One region of the Robertmurraya mangrovi genome, then DNA from elsewhere that is predicted to be linked to it. Evidence: riboswitches for the same ligand, from Rfam matches in the RefSeq annotation. Region 1 holds a riboswitch; the other holds the start of a gene.
What was found. Region 1 has a riboswitch for FMN ahead of ribE (riboflavin synthase). Riboswitches for the same ligand answer to the same signal wherever they lie in the genome.
Positions count from the first base shown of each region.

Region 2: another riboswitch for FMN. It lies ahead of SM124_RS05340 (ECF transporter S component); the one in region 1 lies ahead of ribE (riboflavin synthase).

Region 1 is NZ_JAXOFX010000016.1:89,648-100,039, reverse strand. It holds gene uptA (undecaprenyl phosphate transporter UptA) at 1-364, opposite strand, end outside; gene SM124_RS18995 (undecaprenyl-diphosphate phosphatase) at 380-1,159, opposite strand; gene SM124_RS18990 (DUF4870 domain-containing protein) at 1,418-1,738, shown strand; gene SM124_RS18985 (patatin-like phospholipase family protein) at 1,939-2,790, shown strand; gene SM124_RS18980 (GNAT family N-acetyltransferase) at 2,841-3,335, opposite strand; gene SM124_RS18975 (YdcF family protein) at 3,684-4,241, opposite strand; gene SM124_RS18970 (hypothetical protein) at 4,341-5,123, shown strand; gene SM124_RS18965 (peroxiredoxin family protein) at 5,238-5,816, shown strand; gene SM124_RS18960 (EcsC family protein) at 5,878-6,687, opposite strand; FMN riboswitch at 6,889-7,039, shown strand; gene ribE (riboflavin synthase) at 7,296-7,949, shown strand; gene SM124_RS18950 (bifunctional 3,4-dihydroxy-2-butanone-4-phosphate synthase/GTP cyclohydrolase II) at 8,010-9,203, shown strand; gene ribH (6,7-dimethyl-8-ribityllumazine synthase) at 9,219-9,686, shown strand; gene SM124_RS18940 (EAL and HDOD domain-containing protein) at 10,009-10,392, shown strand, end outside.
Region 2 is NZ_JAXOFX010000002.1:437,124-447,515, reverse strand. It holds gene SM124_RS05375 (CBS domain-containing protein) at 1-208, opposite strand, end outside; gene SM124_RS05370 (YpbF family protein) at 409-867, opposite strand; gene SM124_RS05365 (LysM peptidoglycan-binding domain-containing protein) at 983-1,729, opposite strand; gene SM124_RS05360 (CPBP family intramembrane glutamic endopeptidase) at 1,722-2,333, opposite strand; gene SM124_RS05355 (RecQ family ATP-dependent DNA helicase) at 2,343-3,836, opposite strand; gene SM124_RS05350 (YpbB family protein) at 3,827-4,888, opposite strand; gene SM124_RS05345 (ferredoxin) at 5,314-5,562, shown strand; gene SM124_RS05340 (ECF transporter S component) at 5,656-6,237, opposite strand; FMN riboswitch at 6,400-6,536, opposite strand; gene SM124_RS05335 (manganese-dependent inorganic pyrophosphatase) at 6,806-7,741, shown strand; gene serA (phosphoglycerate dehydrogenase) at 8,285-9,862, shown strand; gene SM124_RS05325 (histidinol-phosphatase) at 9,930-10,392, opposite strand, start outside.

The sequences.
Region 1 (10,392 bases):
AAATAGCGTGACGAATAACCGGTACAAATCTTGCTGAAAAAATAACCCCTGTACCATACTGGTTAAACCACTTTTCAGAAGCATCTAAATGTTTTTTTTGAATGAGTAAATATTTTCCGTAGCGATCTAAAAAAGGGCGCCCACCGTATGCACCAAGCCAATATAGAAATAATTGGGCTAGTGTACCTCCTATTACTCCACTAATAAGTGCGCCAATGAAATGAATTTCTCCAATACTAATTAAAAATCCTCCATAACTCAGAACAATCTCACTTGGTATGACTTCAACCATCAAGCCAAGTGCAATCCCTAAATAGCCCAAATCAGCTAAGAACTCAAATACTTTCATGATTAGATCATGCATGATTGGCCCCCATTTTTAAAATATTCCAGATAATTGAAGGAGAAGAATGGTAAATCCTAATATCCAAACATATATGGCAAATACTTTTAATGATTTCTTTTTAAGGAAATTAATCATCCAGACAACTGCCACATAGCCAAAGATTGCGGACGAAGCAGTAGCAATGAATAGACTTGAAAAAGAAATAGCTTCCACATGTCCTGAGGCCAGTTCTCCAAATTGGAGTACAATGCCTCCAGCAATGGCAGGGATGGATAATAAGAAAGAGAAATAGGCGGCCGTTTCTCGGTCTAACTTTCTAAATAGGCCAGCTGCGATCGTTAAACCCGAACGAGATACGGCTGGAAATATAGCTGCAGCTTGAAAAGAACCGATAAATAGGGCATCTCCGTACGTGATATTGTCCATTTTTTTAGCACCTTTTTTTACTCCATCTGCCATCCATAAAATGAGCCCAGTAAATAAAAATTCCCAGCCAATCGTGACTCCAGTTTTTGAAATGGAATCAAATAAATCACTAAGCAATAGTCCTACTACCACTGCTGGAATTGTTCCCACTACTAGGAGCATGGAGAGCTTACCAAAAGGATTTTTGATTATTTGAAGCAATTCATTTTTATAAACCACTAACACTGCCAGTAAAGTACCTACATGAAGCATTGTATCTAGGAAAATACCGGCTTCATCTAATCCAAATAAATGCCTGCCTAAGTATAGATGGCCAGTACTAGAGATGGGAATAAACTCCGTTAAGCCTTGAATGATCCCTAGTATAAAGGCTTCTAATTTTGACATCATCTTCAAACACCTCCACAAAAAGTTGTCCTATTTAAAAATCTATTCAAGTTGTCCAAAACAAGAACAATAAAATTGGGGTGTTAATAGTTAAAAAGCAATCGTTTTAGAAAGTAAAAAATCAACGCACCAAATATACCCTGCCTATAGGATATACTTGACCTAAGTGAGGGGAATTCTAAGAAAAAGATGAAACCTTTTACTTGTATGAGCGTACATATTAGTAGAAGAAGATTTCTAGTAAAGGAGACAAAGAATATGCCTACACAAGAAGAACGTATGTTGGCAGCTGCAATTTATGTAATAAGCTTTTTTACCGTATTTATAGGACCTTTAATTATTTGGTTAATTAAGAAGGATCAATCATCGTATATTGATTACCATGGCAGAGAGTATTTGAATTTCTTAATCTCTTACAGTGTTTACACAATTGTTAGTATGGTTTTAATGCTCGTTCTAGTAGGTTTCCTAACGATTTGGATTGTAGGGATTTTAGCTTTTGTTTTTACAATCATCGGAGCTATTAAGGCTTATGAAGGAAAAGAATATCGAATTCCTTTAGTGTTTCGATTACTGTAGTTCGTTCGTCGAGATCTGGAAAAATTCCAGATCTCTTTATTGTTTACAACTCAGGGATTAATTTCGAATAGGTTCCATTGTCAGGTGGACGCTAATTGGGCGGATAGCGTACAAAAAATTACTAAAATGGACAAGGAGTTTGTTAAAATAGCTATAGAATTTTATTCTAATATATAAGTTTAAATAGGAGGGGAGAAGCGGTGTTCCAAAACGAAAGGATCGGACTTGTGTTAGAAGGAGGAGGGATGCGGGGAGTTTACACAGCTGGAGTACTTGAGAGTTTCTTAGAAAGAGATATTCAATTCCCCTACGTAATTGGAGTTTCAGCTGGGGCATGTAATGCTGCATCCTATCTATCCAAGCAAAAGGGTAGAAATAAAACTGTTAATATTAATTATATAAGGGACCCTCGGTATATATCTTGGAGGAACTTTTGGAAGAATAGGCAGCTCTTTGGTATGGACTTTATTTTTGATGAGCTTCCCCACAAACTTGTTCCATATGACTATGAGGAGTTCTACAAGAATCCATCTGAGTTTGTCATTGTAACAACGGATTGCGTGACTGGGGAACCCGTGTATCACGGGAAGAATGACTATGGAGAAGAAATGCTAACCATCTTAAAGGCATCAAGTTCTTTACCTTTTATGGCACCAGAGATTCATTTCGATAATAAGATTTTGCTAGATGGGGGCATCAGTGATTCTATACCTATCAAGAAGGCACAACTAGATGGGTTAAAAAAGAATGTGGTAGTGTTAACTAGAAATTCAGGCTATTTAAAGAGTCCATCAAAGTTTCATTTCCTGGTTAAAAGAAAATACCCAAAATACCCTGGACTTCAAAAAGCACTGATGAATCGATATAAAATGTATAATGAAACATTACATTACCTTGAAGAGGAAGAGACAAAGGGAAACATTATAATTATAAGACCAAAACAGCCAGTGGAAGTTGGTAGACTTGAAAGAGACCCGTTGAAACTAGAACGTCTTTATGAACAGGGTTACCATGATGCTAACCAAATGTTAGATAAAATCATGAATTGGTAATGTACTAACAAAAAATTGAACCGGTCGACCGGTTCAATTTTTAAATTCTACTATAGCCACTTATACATAAAATATTCATCAACAGCTTCCCCGTCAATCAGAAGAGAACCATGTTTCTCACCTTCAATAATAAAGCCCATTTTTTGATACAGCTTGACTGCATTTTTGTTGTCTTGAATGGCAGTTAATTCTAATCTTTTTAACTGAAGTCTCCTAGCCCAAATAAATAATTCTTCAAATAATTCCTTACCAATTCCTTGTCCTCTATAGTTCACATGGACTCCAACTACTAAGTAGGCACTGTGTTTGGCTCTTATTAAGTGATTTCCTTTAGCCATTAGGTAGCCGACCAATTCGTTCCCGGTATCAGCAACAAAGATGGTAGAGTTTGATTCCTTTAAGAAATGCTCTATCTTTTTACGTTCGGTTTCCACGTTTGAATCCCTTTCACCTGGGGCAAATAACATATAACCAGAATCATCTACCTGCTTTAATAAATGTAGAAATGCCTCTGCATCTGATAATTGAATCTCTCTAATCAACATCGTCCATACCCCTTTTATACCGTTTATTACCATATACTATTTTAAGAGTAGAGGAATGACAAGAACTATTAATAAAACTAGATTGTAAGTCTAAACTATCTTTTTTTGAATATAGTAGTAGAAGTATAAAGCTTGTAATGTCAGGAGGGTTAGTATGTGGTTTTGGATACTAGTTGTTGCATCTCCTTTTCTGTTTCTAATTATTTTAGAAGAGTGCGTACAATATTTTTCTAATAGATATGTATTTGGTCCACCTAAGTGGGAGATTAGTTTGAAGAAAGTGATAAAAAAGGGATTTGCGAAAATAAAGTTTCAAAAAAAACATTCGCCAAATTCATAGCAAATGTTTTATGTTCCTACAATTTTCATTTTTAGAATCGCTGCATACTCTCTCAGATATAGATTAACTCTAACTATGGCTGGAGTTTCAGCGGCTAATGGATGCCCTTTAATTCCCACTTTTCTTGCTAATTCAATCGATCGGTAAAGGTGAAAGTCGTTACTAACAATAACAGCCTCATGAACGTCATATAAATTTTTTGTAAAGCGTAAATTTTCATAAGTGGAAGTAGAAAGATCCTCTTCTAGAATTCGAGTCTCATCTATCCCGTTTTCAATAAAAAACGCCTTTAACGCACTTGATTCAGTAATGTCCTCTCCTGGACCTTGACCTCCGGTTGTAATGACCTTTGTATTAGGATTTTCATTCAAATATTCTAGTGCTTTATTCGCACGATTAAGCAAGCTTAAAGACATAACCTCTCCATTTACTTTCGCTCCTAACACGATTATATAAGGGACATCACTAGGGGGAGTTGTTTTTGCTGTTTTCTTTATCTGATAATGAAAGATTGAAATCATAATGATAGGGGACAGGAATAGAATGAGCAAAAGATATTTTTTCAAAAGTTTCACCTCAAATGAATTAGAATTGTAGAATCATTTTCAAAACCAAAAGTTAATAGAATTGATTAAAGATTCTATTTGTAATAAGGGAGATCACTTATGAACATTCAACAATATTATCGACAAGCTGCAAACATATCTCTAAATGCTAGTCTAGTCTCCATATATTTACCGGTACTATTTATTATTGTAACATCCATATTTATCCCAAATAGAGAAATTGTTATTTTAACTGTACCTTTTTTACTTTACAGTCTGATTTGTTTTCATAGCTTTCAATTAAATAAAGAGAGATACTTAGATTTAGAAAAAAAAGTTCTAGTTAATCATCATTCTGAAACTTTGTTTGAAGGCGTACATTTTCCAATCACCTTTGTACCTTCACCATCACTCCATCTTCTTATCTATAATCCTGACGGGGTACAAGTAGGAGAAATAAAGGATTTAAATAGTAAAAAATATCGTTGGTTCCTCCCTTACTTTCTTGATAAGCTCATTCCAATCAGCTATGGTTTTTTTGAAGGAGAGCGTTTAGTAGCTATCATTAACATTAAAAAGTATAAGATTGATATATTAAATGATAATAAGGAAATGATAGGATGGCTGGATTTAAACGGTAAAGAGGCAATATCGTATGTCAGTCCCACACATACATTCATAGTCCACCAACTTGCCAGTCCTTTATTTACCGATGTAAAGTTCCTTTCAAAGGAACAGTCTGTAATGTGTCGTGTTAGAAAGGGATGGCTACCGAGAGAGTGGAACAAATTTTCAAATGATCCGAATGTACCTGTATTGTCTTTTAAAAAACATCAATCTAAAGAGGAGCGTTTGGCTTTCCTGGCCCTCATAACTAAATGCTTTCGGTATAGCAATCATTAATAGAACTGAAGTTGAACAGAAAAATGGTTTTAAGTTCGCTCATATAGTATGATAAAAAAAGCTGATTAAGGATGTTTTTTTGATTGGCAATTTTTTACGAAAAGGTAGTTAAATATGAAAAATTTTTTAATAGGTGCCGCTATTCTTATTTTTATTTTAGCAATCATTGATAAGACGGTATTAAAGGAAAAGGGCATGATTAAGCAAGTTGAACAAATAAATCAATATGAAAAAATAGAGGACCCAGCTTCATTACCTATAGGAATAGAAGTGAATCATCGTGCTCCGGAGATTTCCTTAACCACTTTAGAAGGTAACGTAGTCTCCTTAGAAGATTATAAAGGAAAAAAGATTCTATTGAACTTTTGGGCGAGTTGGTGCCCTCCTTGTAAAGCAGAAATGCCCGATATGCAAGAAATGTATGAAAATCAATCAAGTGAAGACTTTGTTGTTCTAGCCGTAAATTTAACTAATACAGAGTCAAAAGGACTTAAAGTGGTGAAAGAATTTGTTGAATCAAAAAAATTAACTTTTCCTATTTTGTTAGATGAAAAGGGAAGAGCAACTTCAGATTATAATGTTCTAACTTACCCTACAAGTTACTTTATTGACACGGACGGTGTTATTCGAAGTAAGGTACTTGGAGCAATCAGTAAGGAACATATGAATAGGGAAATGAATAAGTTACCATAAATAATACAGCCTCATAACAACTTTTTTTCAAAGATGTTGTTATGAGGCTTTCTTTTGTCATCTACTCTGTGGTTGCAGGTTCTATTTGTAGCTTTTCAAGGATCCTACGCTTACGATAAAGCATCATAGCTGTTTCAGATATATCGCCTACAGCCGAACGATTGATAAAAGCTCCAAAAATAAGACCCGCTATTGGAATCATTTGAAAAAGCTTTTTCCACCCTAATTGGTCTCTATAGGTATATACTACTTCACGCCAACCTTGGAGCTCCGATACGACCTCTCTTTCTACTGTATTATCGGGTTGGTCAAACAATGATAGTTGCTGTAATATAGCTTTCTTACCAACAATATCTGAGGAAGTAAATTGTAGACATTTCACAATAAACAGTCGCTCTTTCATATCCTTTGGGTTATAGCCGTAGCACATGGCAATATCTTGAATGGTTTTTAGTTGCATACCTAAGAGTAAAGGTATATCAATGGTTAACGTAAATATTCCGCCAATCCCTGTACTCGCCCCTTGTAAGGTCGCTAATCTCTTTCTATTAACGGTCAGTTTTTCAACTGCTGAGTCCATTTCCAGGATGGATAGTTTTTTTACCTCATCAAAAGTTTGTATTTGAAGATTAGGAAAGTAAGTTTTGATTGAGGAAATGGAACTTAAGTAGCTCCCGCCTGTTTGTAGATACTGACCAAGCTCATCCAATAATAAACCAATCTTCTTTTGAAAAAATGCTGGGGTCCACTTGTCCAACAGTTTAAAAGGAAGGCGACCAATTTTTTCCCAAAACCATAGATCATTTTGTTCTTTTTCCCAGTCCTCACTTTTTCTAAGTTCAATTAATAAGTTCTCTTTACTTTCGCCCACAGAAGATCCGCTCCTTTATTGTTACTAAGAATTTATACGAAATAGTTTCTCAAAAGTTACAAGAAAACTAAAACTTAATTAAATGTTGTATAAGTCATGAGGGGAAATGAGACTATTCAGATAGTTATAATTGCAGAATAGTATTAAATAGTGTATGATTCGTACAAACAACTTAATAAATGAAAAGACTATATTTTTTATAGTCGCCTTCGGGGTCGGGTGCAAATCCCAACCGGCGGTGATGAGGCTAGAAATGCCTCTTAGTCCGTGACCCGGTTTCATATATGTGAAAGCGGTGGATTTGGTGAAATTCCAAAGCCGACAGTAAAAGTCTGGATGGGAGAAGGAGATTTGTATAGTGTAAAAAATATTATTTTTTTACGCTTATTTAACTATGCCTAACCTAATGCCCCCGTGTATACACATATACGGGGGTTTTTGTATTCAAATATAAGATTGTAGGATTGTTCTGGCATGATACTAGTACATAGCCTATTTTTATATTTAACTTTACTAAGTTAAACACTTCTATCTACCACTAAAGACTCCAAGGTGGGATATCCCACTAACTTATTTTGAAAAACTATCCTTCAAAGGAGGGAGCAATTATGTTTACAGGAATTATTGAAGAATTGGGCGTCATGAAGAAAATCAATAAACAAGGGAATACGTTAAAGCTCACAATCCAAGGACAAAAAATATTAAAAGATGTAAATCTAGGGGACAGCATCGCTATAAATGGTGTTTGTTTAACGGTTACAGATTTCACAGACAAGCTATTTGAAGTTGACGTTATGCCTGAAACGTTTAAAAGTACTTCACTTTCTTCTTTAAAGGAAGGCTCTCTTGTCAATTTAGAACGAGCCATGGCTGCAAATGGAAGGTTTGGTGGACACTTTGTAACTGGTCATGTCGATGGGGTAGGTCAGATTGTAAAGAAAACACCTAAGGAAAACGCTATTTATATTGAAATAGCTGTACCGGAAAACTTCGAGCATTGGACCCTTTTAAAAGGATCCATCGCTATTGATGGGACTTCGTTAACCATTTTTGGGTTAGAGGATAATCATGTAACGGTTAGTATTATCCCCCATACAGCACAAGAAACGGTTCTAGGAATGAAAAAAGCTGGGGATATCGTAAATATTGAGTTTGATATGATAGCCAAATATTTGCATCGCTTTTTTATTAAAGGAGATACAAGTAATCAGCCTAAAAAAGGTGTAACGGGCGATTTTTTAAGAGAAAACGGTTTTATGTAGTAGGTTGTCAAAGAGTATTCATTTAACACATGTGAGTATAACAGGAAGGGAGAAAATCCTATGTTCCATTCTATTGATGAAGCACTTGAAGACTTAAAAGCAGGGAAAGTCATTATTGTGTGTGATGATGAGGATCGTGAAAATGAAGGGGACTTCGTTTCGGTTGCAGAATTTGTCACTCCTGAAACGATTAACTTTATGGCTAAAGAAGGTAGAGGGTTGATTTGTGTACCTATCACGGAACCATTAGCCCAAAGATTAGATCTTAAACCAATGGTTGATGTGAATACAGATAGTCATAGTACAGCTTTTACTGTAAGTATTGACCATGTGGAAACAACAACAGGAATCAGTGCTTTTGAAAGGTCCTATACGATAGAAAAACTATTAAACGATGCTGCTAAACCTTCTGATTTTGCTAGACCTGGACATATTTTTCCATTAGTCGCTAAAGACGGTGGGGTATTAAGGAGAGCTGGTCATACAGAAGCAGCAGTTGATTTAGCAAGGCTTGCAGGGGCAAAACCAGCAGGAATCATCTGTGAAATCATGAAAGACGATGGAACCATGGCAAGGGTTCCAGATTTACTGGAAGTAGCAAGCAAATTTGATTTGAAAATCATCACAATCAAAGATTTAATCGAATATCGATTAGAACATGATTCACTAGTTAAAAGAGAAGTAGAGATCGACTTACCAACTGAGTTTGGTAGCTTTAAAGCGGTTGGTTTTACTGATACTTTAACGGGTAAAGACCATGTCGCTTTAGTTAAAGGGGAAATACATGAAGATGAACCTGTTTTATTAAGAGTTCATTCTGAATGTCTAACGGGTGATGTATTTGGCTCCAATCGTTGTGACTGTGGTCCACAGTTAGAAGCGGCTTTGTCCCAAATTGAACGGGAAGGGAAAGGAATTCTTCTTTACATGAGACAAGAGGGAAGAGGAATTGGTTTAATCAATAAATTAAAAGCTTATAAACTACAAGAAGAAGGTTACGATACAGTAGAAGCAAACCACAAGCTCGGATTTAAAGATGATCTGAGGGACTATGGGGTTGGAGCCCAAATCTTACGTAATTTAGGTGTTAAAAAAATGAGGCTTTTAACAAATAACCCAAGAAAAATTGCTGGTTTAGGCGGATATGGATTAGAAGTAGTTGAACGTGTTCCATTGCAGCTACCATCTAAAGAAGAAAATGAAAAGTACTTAAAAACAAAACAGTCCAAATTAGGACATTTACTAAAATTTTAATTGGAGGAATGAATCATGAAAAAAATTATTGAAGGTCATTTAGTAGGTACAGGTTTAAAAGTTGCTATCGTTGTGGCTCGTTTTAACGAATTTATTACTAGTAAATTATTAAGTGGGGCAGAAGATGCTTTAAAGCGTCATGGTGTAAATGATGAAGATGTAACAGTAATGTGGGTACCTGGTGCGTTTGAAATTCCTTTAGCTGCTAAAAAATTAGCGGAAAAAGGAGAGTATGATGCAGTCATTACACTGGGTACCGTTATTCGTGGAGCTACTCCTCACTTTGATTTTGTTAGTAATGAAGTAGCAAAAGGTGTTGCGGGTACGGCCATGCAGACAGGTGTTCCAGTTATCTTTGGTGTACTAACGACAGATTCCATTGAACAAGCGATTGAAAGAGCAGGAACAAAAGCTGGAAACAAAGGTTGGGAAGCTGCTGTAGGAGCAATCGAAATGGGTAACCTTTATAGACAATTAGGATAAGTTTGATATGACAAGAGGACTTTAATAGTTCTCTTGTTTTATATTTGAATTTTAAATTTTAATAATAATAAAAATATTCTTGCTGTTTAAAAGGATATCCTGTAGATTTTAAAGTATTCTATGTTAGAGTTAAATTATCAAAATTCACTAAAAAAATTCACATTTTGTACAAATTTCGACAGTATTATTAATATTGATTGTCTAAGATATATGTAAATAATTGAAATATTGCTAGATAGTGGAACTTGGGTATAAGGTACATTTGTTCTAATAAGAGATTAAATTAGGTAAAATAGATAGAGATTTTTTCGGGGGTTTGACTATGGAAGTGTTTGTAGCAAGGCAACCAATTTTTAATAGAGGTGAGGAAGTTTTTGCCTACGAGCTTCTCTACAGAAGTAATGAGGAGAATGTCTTCCCTAATATCAATGGAGATCAAGCAACAGCCGATGTAATCATTAATAGTTTTTTAAATATTGGGATAGATGAACTTTCAGACGGAAAACCTTGCTTTATCAACTTTACAGAAAATCTCCTGAAATTACGGTTACCTACATATTTTAGACCACGTGAAGTAATAGTGGAGATTCTAGAGACCGTTGAACCTAGCCAAGAAATAATTAATATATGTATAGAATTAAAGAAATTAGGTTATCAAATTGCCCTGGACGACTTTGTCTTTAATGACGAAAATCCTTATTCTCTC
Region 2 (10,392 bases), on a different contig from region 1:
TTAAATATTCGTCTCTTGCTTTACTAGAGTTGAAAAAGCTTTCATAAATTCCATATCTCGTTACAACACCAACGTATTTATTCCCTTCTAGAACTGGTAAACCATCAATTTGATGAGATTCTAATTTATCCAGTGCAGTAGTTAAATTCTCGTTGTGTTCAATTGTAAAGCAATGATGTTTTGGAATCATTATGCCTTTTACAAACATACATATCACCTCAGGGTTAGAATAAACACTTAATTTATATATTCCACAGTAAGCGGAAAATACCTATCTTTTCATACTAAATTAGCATACTTATATGTTAATTGCCACAAAAATTTAAAAATTCTGTAAAATAATTGTTATTAAATGATATTGACTAAATTTTTCAAGGGAAAAATAAAGAAGCAGCAGTTGCTGCTTCTTTATTTACTCTCATGAAAGAGATTAATATCATAGTTTTTCTTCATCATTTCATATACATGATGGCGAGTTCTCCAAGCTTCTTCTCTTTTCCAAAGATCCTTACTTTTATCGATAATTTCACATCTTAATGCATGATATTCCTTCTCGGCTTTCTCTCTCTTTTCTCTTAAAAGATTCATTAATCCGTATAAGCCTACAATAAACACTAAAATATAGAGGTTTTTTGATTGATTCACATAAACTGAAAACATAGAAGCAAAAGAGTAGGAATAAGGAATCATGATTGTTTTATAAAGATAGTAAAAGTAAAAAAAGGAAGAAAATATAGATGCCCACATAGACAGCAAGTGTCTGAACTTAAATAAATCAAACTTCTTTTTTTTCTCAACAATCTTTTGAAGCATCTGCTTGGTCGCTTGATCTGTTCTGTCATCTAACATGATAATTGATGATTCCATTCTTCCCTCTCCATTCCCCTAGCATATCTATACAATTTTATGAGTTTGTCCACGGGAAAATGAATAAAAATAATAAAAAACAGACATAAATTTCTATGTCTGTTTTTATGTTCAATTAGTTCAAAGGAATTTTAAGAACTTGTCCAACTTGTATTTCGTTATTAACGATACCATTTGCTTCTGAAATGATTTGTATTCCTGCTTGAGAGTTATAGTATTTCATCGCAATGCGAAACAGAGTCTCGCTCGGCTGTACAGTATGATAGACCATTTTCTTTTGTTGTTCCGTTGCTGAGCTATTTTCTTCTTTTTCCTGTTTTTCCTCTTTTTTAACTTTTGTTTTTTGCTCTGTAGGTGTTGGAGAACCACCTTTATCATAATTTACTGATGCAGAATTGTCGTTATCCTTGCTTTCCGTTTGCTCTACAACACTCTGCGCTTCATTGTTACTTTCAGGTTGCTCTTCTGTTTCAAGCTCCTCTTCATTTTCTTCTACTTCATCAAGATTGCTAGAAGGGTCGGATGATTCCTCCTTTTCTAGGTCGACTGTTTCGTAGCCGTCCGTTTCTCCTGTTGAAGTTTTTAAAGTGCCTTTTTGATTCTCGTTGTATGTGTAGAAACTAAAAATCACGATTGGAAGAAGAATGAATGACAATACGAGCAATCTAATAATAGGATATTTTAGTTTAAACTTGGTTTTCTGTTTTTTGTTTTTATGAAGTCTACTTCTAGGTGGTAATTTTTTATTCTTTACCCCTTCTCCACTTACAACTTCAACTTCGTCTATATTTAGTTCTTCGCTTTGCTCTATTCGCTTCCTTAACCGTTCAGCTTGATCACGTGTTCGGCCTTCCCTAGTCATGTATAATCCCTTCCTGTTCACGAAGTCCATTCCTATTAGAATATCTCAGTTTAAGACCTAATAGAAAGTCAATAATAAAGTGCATAAAGATTGTGACTGCTAGATTCTCGGTTTTCATATAGATGAATCCAATTAAAAAGCTAAGTGCCATGATATTAATAAAAAGAAATGCATTAAATAAATAACGATAATGTACAAGAGCGAAAATGATACTTGTAATCACTAATCCAAAGTGAGTTTGTAATACGCCCCTAAACAAAATTTCTTCGCATATTGCTACCATTGCTGCAATAAAAGCAATTTGTATGATGCTTTTATTTTTAAATAATTTTTCATTTAGACCTCCATCATCGTAATAAGATTTTGGAAGTACTTTCATAAAGAAAATGTCTACTAATACGATAAGAACTCCAACTAAACCACCAATGTAAATAATTCTTATGTCATTCCAAATGAAAAGGCTTTGAAAATCTGTGTATGAATCAAATAGAAATATACCTACAACAAAAGAAACAACTGAAAGAATGGCTTGAGTTGCTAATAGATGGAACATTAATTCCCTGTCAGAAATCTCATTAATTAATTCTCTATACTTATTATTCATATTGTACACTCACTTAGTTAGCATGGCTTGTAAGTAATCTTTCCAATGGAACTGAAAATCTATTGAATGGGCTTCATTCTCTTTTTTGTAAAAAGACTGCATATCCATTCCACATATATCACAACAATTCCTTATATCCATTTTCTTCTGTTCGTCAAAATAATTCAAGATTTTTTCTCTTCGACATTGAATCGAGTTTGTCCATCTTGTAATTTCATTGATTTTATCCCTTTTGATATTCAATCGTTGTTCGACAAAAAGTTTAAATTCATTCATGTATTTGGTAAGATTTAACTCATTAGCATTTAATGATTGTAAATAATCTCGAATCATCCTCCACTGTATATCTGTTAACCTTGCTAAAATACGAAGTTCAGCTTCAAAATCCGCTATATTTGAAAGGTTGTCAGGACAATTAAGAATCCATTTAAAACATAATTCAATTTGTTTAACATTGGGTAATTCACTTTCTGCTAATTGATAAGGAAGTTGTTCATCACCAGCAATATATAATAGTATTGCAATACTTTCCTTACCATCCCTGCCGGCCCTACCAATTTCCTGTAAATAGGACTCGAGCTGCAAAGGCATATGATAATGTATGACAAAGCGGACATTTTCTTTATTAATGCCCATTCCGAATGCACTCGTTGCGCAAATAAAGTCTAGCTGACCGTTAAGAAATTGTTGTTGGATTAAAATTCGACTTTCTTGGTCAAGTCCACCATGATAGGCCATAACTTTTTGAACTCCGCTACCCCTTAGTAACTCGACCATTTCCTCTGCTAATCTTCTACTAGAAAAATAAATGATTCCTGGTCCTTGTAAGGTAGAGACTAATTCGATTAATTTTTTTTGTTTATCAACAACACTTTCTAACGATTCTACTCGAATCGAAATATTCGGACGGTCTACTGAATAAATAAATTCATTCCACATTTCAAGGTTCAGTGACTGAATGATGTCACTAACGACCTCTTTTGTAGCCGTTGCGGTTAAAGCTAACGTAAGAGGATTGCCTAGCTTTTCTCTCACTGTTCCAAGTTTCATATAATCTGGCCTAAAATCATAACCCCACTGGGAGATACAATGGGCTTCATCCACTACAAAAAGAGCAATGTTAAGCTGTTTAAGTTTATGAACGACAAAATCAATTGAAAGCATTTCAGGAGAAATAAAGATAAATTTATATTGATCAAGACGTGAAAAGATCTGTGTTCTTTCATTTTTATCTAGAAAAGAGTTAAGAGCTACCACTCTTTTCTCTCCACGAATAATAAGCTGCTCGACTTGGTCCTGCATTAACGATAATAAAGGTGAAACAATTAGTACCTGTCCCTCTAATAAATAAGCAGGCAGTTGATAACAAAGTGATTTACCGGTCCCGGTTGGTAACATGGCCATCGTATGAGAGCCTGACAAAATAGAAGTGATGACCTCTTTTTGTCCATGTTTAAATGAATGATAATTAAAATGCTTTTTTAATAGTGATTCTAGCTCCATTTTGAATCACCAAATTTTGAAATGACTAAGCGTATTTTAAAATAATCCATATGTTGAACATACTGTCTAATTTGCTTTAATTGTTTTGAGGGAGATATTTTAGCAGCAGCTAATATTTCAGCTTGTTCATTTTCGTTAACATAAGGTTCTATACTGAAGTTTTTCATGTTCAGAGCTAACTCAACAATATGGTCATGAATGGTGCTCATTTTCAACCTCCTCATAAAGGCTATTTCCTCTATTGAGTAGCCTTTTTGGATAAGATTATAAGTACTTTTGGTAGAATGTGTGAGTGGAAGCTCCTCATTAAAATTATCAATCATAGAGAACAATATGGGGTAACATTCAGGATTCGTGGAAATGACGCTAATCATATAATGTAATAAACTAATAAAATTATAATGATAAAAGCTATTCTCTATATTTAACACCCCTGCAGCTTGTTGATCAGTTAACCCTATTGTGTTGTAACCTGTTAATCTAATAACGACAGATGAAGGGTCTAAATCAGGTTCATTTTCAAAACAGCCAATTAATTCTTTTAAAAGGACTTCGCTTAACTCACTACGATTAACTGGAATAGTAAGTAAGAATTTCTTAAGCCAAATTTGAACTTCTCTATCTTTTTGAATCGGCAAATACCTTGTTTCCCCATGTTGAAGGTTGGATGCAACTTGTACCAACAAGGAAAGCCTTCTCCAAAATATTTCTGTATACTGAAAGGTCCAGCCGTTTAAATATTTTAATATTGGGTATTGATTACAAAAGGGTTTTACAATTTCTAAACCTTTTTCAGTTACTAAAACATGTGAATCTTGTTTTTTCATAATGTGTCCTTGATTCAGCAAGGTTTTAATAATAGATTCTAACTGTTCACGTGTTATCTGATGGTAGGAACCAAAATAAGGTAACAGCTGAAAAAGATGGGCATCCTGTAAAGTTTGGGAAGACTTCTTGCCTTTTAACAGGTGGTATATAGAATAAATGGTCCTCTCACCGTCTATTTTATATAAACAGAATAGGATAACTTTTTCTATAAATAGAAGGTTCATTCAATCACCTTAGGAATAATATTTTTTTGTGACTAAATAATCAATATAACCATGGTAATAATATTGTAAGAAAATATTTTAACTCCTGGTTAGTGATTAATATGCAAATTTCTCACTTTAAACATAATTCTATTTTATCACGAATAGAATAATTAAGTTGAAGTAAATTCTTCTTTAACTTCCTAGTGTGTTTAGTTCAGGATTCATTTTTCACATAATAAAAACATTTTTTTAAACATCCTGTCCTTATTTTAAGGCTAAAAGTTGTCTAAACCCTTATATGATAAGCATTCTCAATGCTTTTTCTATTGAAAAGTTATTCATTCACCTTTACAATAAAAGATGAGGAATGCGTTTCCATTTAAATTAAAATGGAATACACTATTAAGAGAAAAATGTTTTAATTCATTGGGAGGTTTTTTTTCATGGCAAAATACACAATTGTAGACAAAGAAACTTGTATCGCATGTGGCGCTTGTGGAGCAGCTGCACCAGATATTTATGATTATGATGATGAAGGCATTGCGTTCGTTACTCTTGACGACAACCAAGGGATTGTAGAAATTCCTGATGTATTAATCGACGATATGATGGATGCATTCGAAGGCTGTCCAACTGATTCAATTAAAGTTGCAGACGAATCTTTTGATGGCGATGCATTAAAATTTGAATAGTATTCAATAAAAAATCCCCTAGTAGGGGATTTTTTTTGTCACAAAATAAACAACAGCAACGTTTCCATCGTTGCTGTTGTTAACTTATATTTATTAAGCACTTTTATACGTACTTTGCTTCATAATCCATGTATTCATTCTAGTAAATAACAGCATAAAGATAACAGCAATAAAAGCACCTTTAATTAAATTAAATGGTAGTATACCCGTTACGATTAGTGTACGAGTTTCAGCTCCCGACATTGCTGGCATATTCAAAAAGAATGTATAGGCAGGTAAAATGACAAAATAATTTAATACACTCATTAATACAGCCATTGTCACTGAGCCTACTACTAAAGCAATTGTCATGCCTTTAGTAGTTTTAAGCTTTTGGTACACATAGTAAGTCGGAAGTACAAATAGTATGCCTGCTATGAAGTTTGCAAAATGCCCCACCGGAACTCCTGTCGCACTACCTGTCATAAAGTAATCTAGTATGTTTTTCAATAACTCTACTAGTATTCCTGCAACTGGACCAAAGATGATGGCGGCAATTAATGCAGGTACATCACTGAAATCGATCATTAAAAATTGTGGAAATGGCGGCAGTGGAAAATTCAATAACATCAAGATGTAAGACAAACTACTCAACATTCCAATTGAAACTAAAGCTTTAACATTAAGTTTTTTCATTTCTTCCTCTCTCCTTTTAGGCCATCTCGCTTAAAGAAGAAAAGTTCAGCAATTTTAACATACCAGTCTATACAAAAACCCTCAAGCTGCCACTTGAGGGATTAGATAAAAAGGTATGCTTAATAAACGTTCAAACTTACATTTTTTGAACGTTTGCAGAACCTCCATCCTCTCCCATCCAGACTTTACTGTCGGCTTTGGAATCGCACCAAATCCTGCCCAAAACAAAAGGCTCGCGGGCTTAGAGAAAATATCTCATCACCGCCGGTCGGGAATTTCACCCTGCCCCGAAGATAGACCAATATTTAATTAACGTTTTTATTATAGCGCACAAATTCTCATTTGGAAATAAGTTTGTTTAGTTACTATTCTTGATTGACTAATATGATCAATTTGGAACAAACTAAACCGGCTTAGGTAGCATAATTTCTTTTGCGGTTCTTCTTAATTTTATGTTAAATTATTAGGTGGAACTTCTGATTATTAATCAAGTTTTCATTAGGCTATTTAAGTTAGCAGCAGTCACAAATTTTACATATTAACAAAATCCATTTAAAAGGAGATCAACATGGAAAAAGTACTTATTTTTGGACATAAGAACCCAGATACTGACTCTATTTGTTCAGCAATCGCTTACGCTGAATTAAAGAAAGAACTAGGAATGAACGTTGAACCTATTCGCCTAGGGGAGATTAACGGTGAAACAAATTATGCACTTGAAACATTTAAAGTTAAACAGCCTCGTTTAGTTGAAGCAGTAGCGAGCGAAGTAAATCAAGTTATCTTAGTGGATCATAATGAGCGTCAACAAAGTGCAAATGATATTGATCAAGTTCGTGTACTTGAAGTAATTGATCATCACAGAATTGCAAATTTTGAAACTAGTGACCCTCTATATTATCGCGCGGAGCCTGTTGGTTGTACTGCAACGATTTTAAAGAAAATGTACAAAGAAAATGGAGTAGAAATTCGTAAAGAAGTTGCTGGACTAATGCTTTCAGCTATTATCTCTGACTCTTTATTATTTAAATCTCCAACCTGCACACAGGAAGATGTGGATGCAGCTAAAGAACTAGCGGAAATCGCGGGCGTTAATGCTGAACAATACGGCTTAGAAATGCTAAAAGCTGGTGCGGACTTAAGTGATAAAACAGTCGAGCAACTAATTTCACTTGATGCGAAAGAATTCCAAATGGGTAATTCCAAGGTAGAAATTGCTCAAGTAAACGCGGTTGATGTACAAGATGTTCTATCAAAACAAGACGAACTAGAAGCAGCACTGAACCAAAATATCGAAAATAAAAACTTAGATTTATTCTTATTAGTAGTAACCGATATTCTTAACAATGACTCCACAGCATTAGCTTTAGGTCAAGCGACAGATGCTGTTGAGAAAGCATACAACGTTACACTTGAAAACAACAAAGCTTTATTAAAAGGTGTAGTCTCACGTAAGAAACAAATCGTACCTATTTTAACAGATGTATTTAATGCAAGAGGATAACCATTAACAGCACGCAGAATTTATAATCTGCGTGTTTTTTTGATTGTTTGGTAGGTGTTAGAAAATAAATCTTTTTATAATATCCGAACATTAATGATATTGAATCATTGTAAGCAAAGGTATTTTAGCTTAAAATCACTGAGTTGATTGGAGCGGAGGGCACTTGACTCCTGCAGGGATAGAGGGAATGGGAGACTCACGCATGGCGGCACGCCGAGGAGGCTCCCATCCCTCCCGAGGAAGAATTTGCTCTTTGAAAAAATCGGGTTTTGGATTTTTTCTTTAATTCTTCCCTGCGGAAAGCAAGTGCCTGGAGCGGAAATTAACGGGCAACATATGTTAACCAAATTAATTTAAGCAATTTATTTACTCATGTTCTAAGCTCCTAATCGCAAAAATAAAACTTAATAATAAATAAAACGCATCCTTTTACATTTTAAAGCGTTTTCATTTTAAACATGAACATTTTCACCAATTGACAATTAAATATTCGTCTTGTAAAATAATCAGAAAATTACAATACATATTTACAGGGGGTTCTTTATGTATCAAATATTAGTAGCTGATGCTATTAGCGAAGACGGATTACAACCACTCTTAGACTTTAAAAATGGCCAATTAATTATCAAAAAAGTAACAGATCCGGATGTGGAATTAGATAAAGTCGATGCCCTGCTAGTCAGAAGTGCCACACAAGTAACAAATGACCTCTTAGAAAAAATGCCTCAATTAAAAATCATTGCTCGTGCCGGTGTTGGGGTTGATAACATTGATGTTACAGCTGCAACTAAACGTGGCATTATTGTTGTAAATGCCCCTGATGGAAATACTATTTCAACTGCAGAACACACCTTTGCCATGATGGCTTCTTTAATGAGAAACATCCCTCAAGCTCACCAATCTGTAAAAAACTTAGAATGGCGTCGAAATGACTTTATCGGTACCGAACTATATGGAAAAATGTTAGGAATTCTAGGAATGGGCAGAATCGGTTCAGAGTTAGCTAAAAGAGCTAAAGTCTTTGGTATGTCTGTCCATGTGTACGATCCTTTCTTAACGAAAGAAAGAGCAAACAAACTTGGTGTAGAATCAAGCTCATTAGATGAAGTCTTGGAACTAGCTGATATCATTACGGTTCATACTCCTCTCACACCTCAAACTAAAGGTCTAATTAATGAAGATACACTAGCTAAAACAAAGAAAGGTGTATACTTTTTAAACTGTGCACGTGGTGGGATTATTGATGAAGATGCACTTGCTAAGTTCCTAGGAAATGGTCACGTTGCAGGAGCCGCTATCGATGTCTTTGTAACCGAACCTCCTGGAGAACATCAGTTATTTAAATTTGATAATGTTATCGTTACTCCACATTTAGGAGCCTCAACAAAAGAGGCTCAATTAAATGTGGCAACACAGGTTGCTAAGGAAGTAAGAACGTATTTTGAAGATAAACCAGTGTCTAACTCTATTAACCTCCCAGCTATGTCTAGAGACATTTTTGAAAAAATTCGCCCGTTTCATCACTTATCAACAAAAATAGGATTAATACTGTCTCAGTGCATAAAAGAAGGCATTGATGAATTATCGATAACCTATTCTGGCACCGTATCCGATTTGGAAACGTCCTATTTAACGAAAGCACTTTTAGCAGGATTCTTTAAGAACCGAATCGATGTACACGTAAATGAAGTAAATGCACTCCTGACAGCAAAAGAACGTGGAATTACAATAGGAGAGAAAATTTCTACTAATTCCTTTGGATATGCCAATGCAATTTCGGTTACAGCAAAAGGTGAAAAACAACATTATTCAATAAGAGGAACATACATTGATCATTACGGCCCTAGAATTGTGTATTTAAATGACTTTAACATTGATTTTCATCCTGAGGGAAATTTACTGTACATTCAACATATGGACCGACCAGGAGTCATTGGTCGTGTAGGTAAAATACTGGGAGATAATGAAGTAAATATTGCAACGATGCAAGTAGGAAGAAAACAAGTTGGGGGAGAAGCAATCATGGTGTTATCTTTTGATAAACCGTTGGATGATGAATCTCTAACATCGTTAACAAGTCTTGATGACATTGTTTCACTCAACCGTATTCGTATTAATTAGTACAAAACAAGCTAATATAAACACAAAAGTCGTAGGCATCCCTACGACTTTACTTATTACAAAACTACTAACCTATTGTATATTCCGTTCTCTTCCCTTTGGAGAAAGTCATGATCTTTTCATATCCTACTTCTTTTGCGAGTGCAATGGCTTGGTCAAAGTCTGCTCCAACATGTTCTGGAAAATGCGCATCAGAAGACAAGACTATCGGTATTTTCTTATCAAAGCACTTTTGAAGAAGTCTTTTGTCAGGATACAGTTGTCCAACTGGCTTTCTTAATCCTGCTGTACTAATTTCAACACATGTTTTAGAATTTGCAAGAGCATCGGTTGCACGTTCATATTGCTCTAATAGGAATTCTTCGTCCTCGGGAACATATTTAAAGATTTTCACTAAATCTAAATGCCCTACAATATCAAATAGATTGGATTGTGCTAAAGTAACCACTTGATCAAAATACTTCCTATACGTGTCGAATAAATCTCTCCGGTCCCATTCGTGTTTAAATTCAGCCAAGTCAATTCCAAAG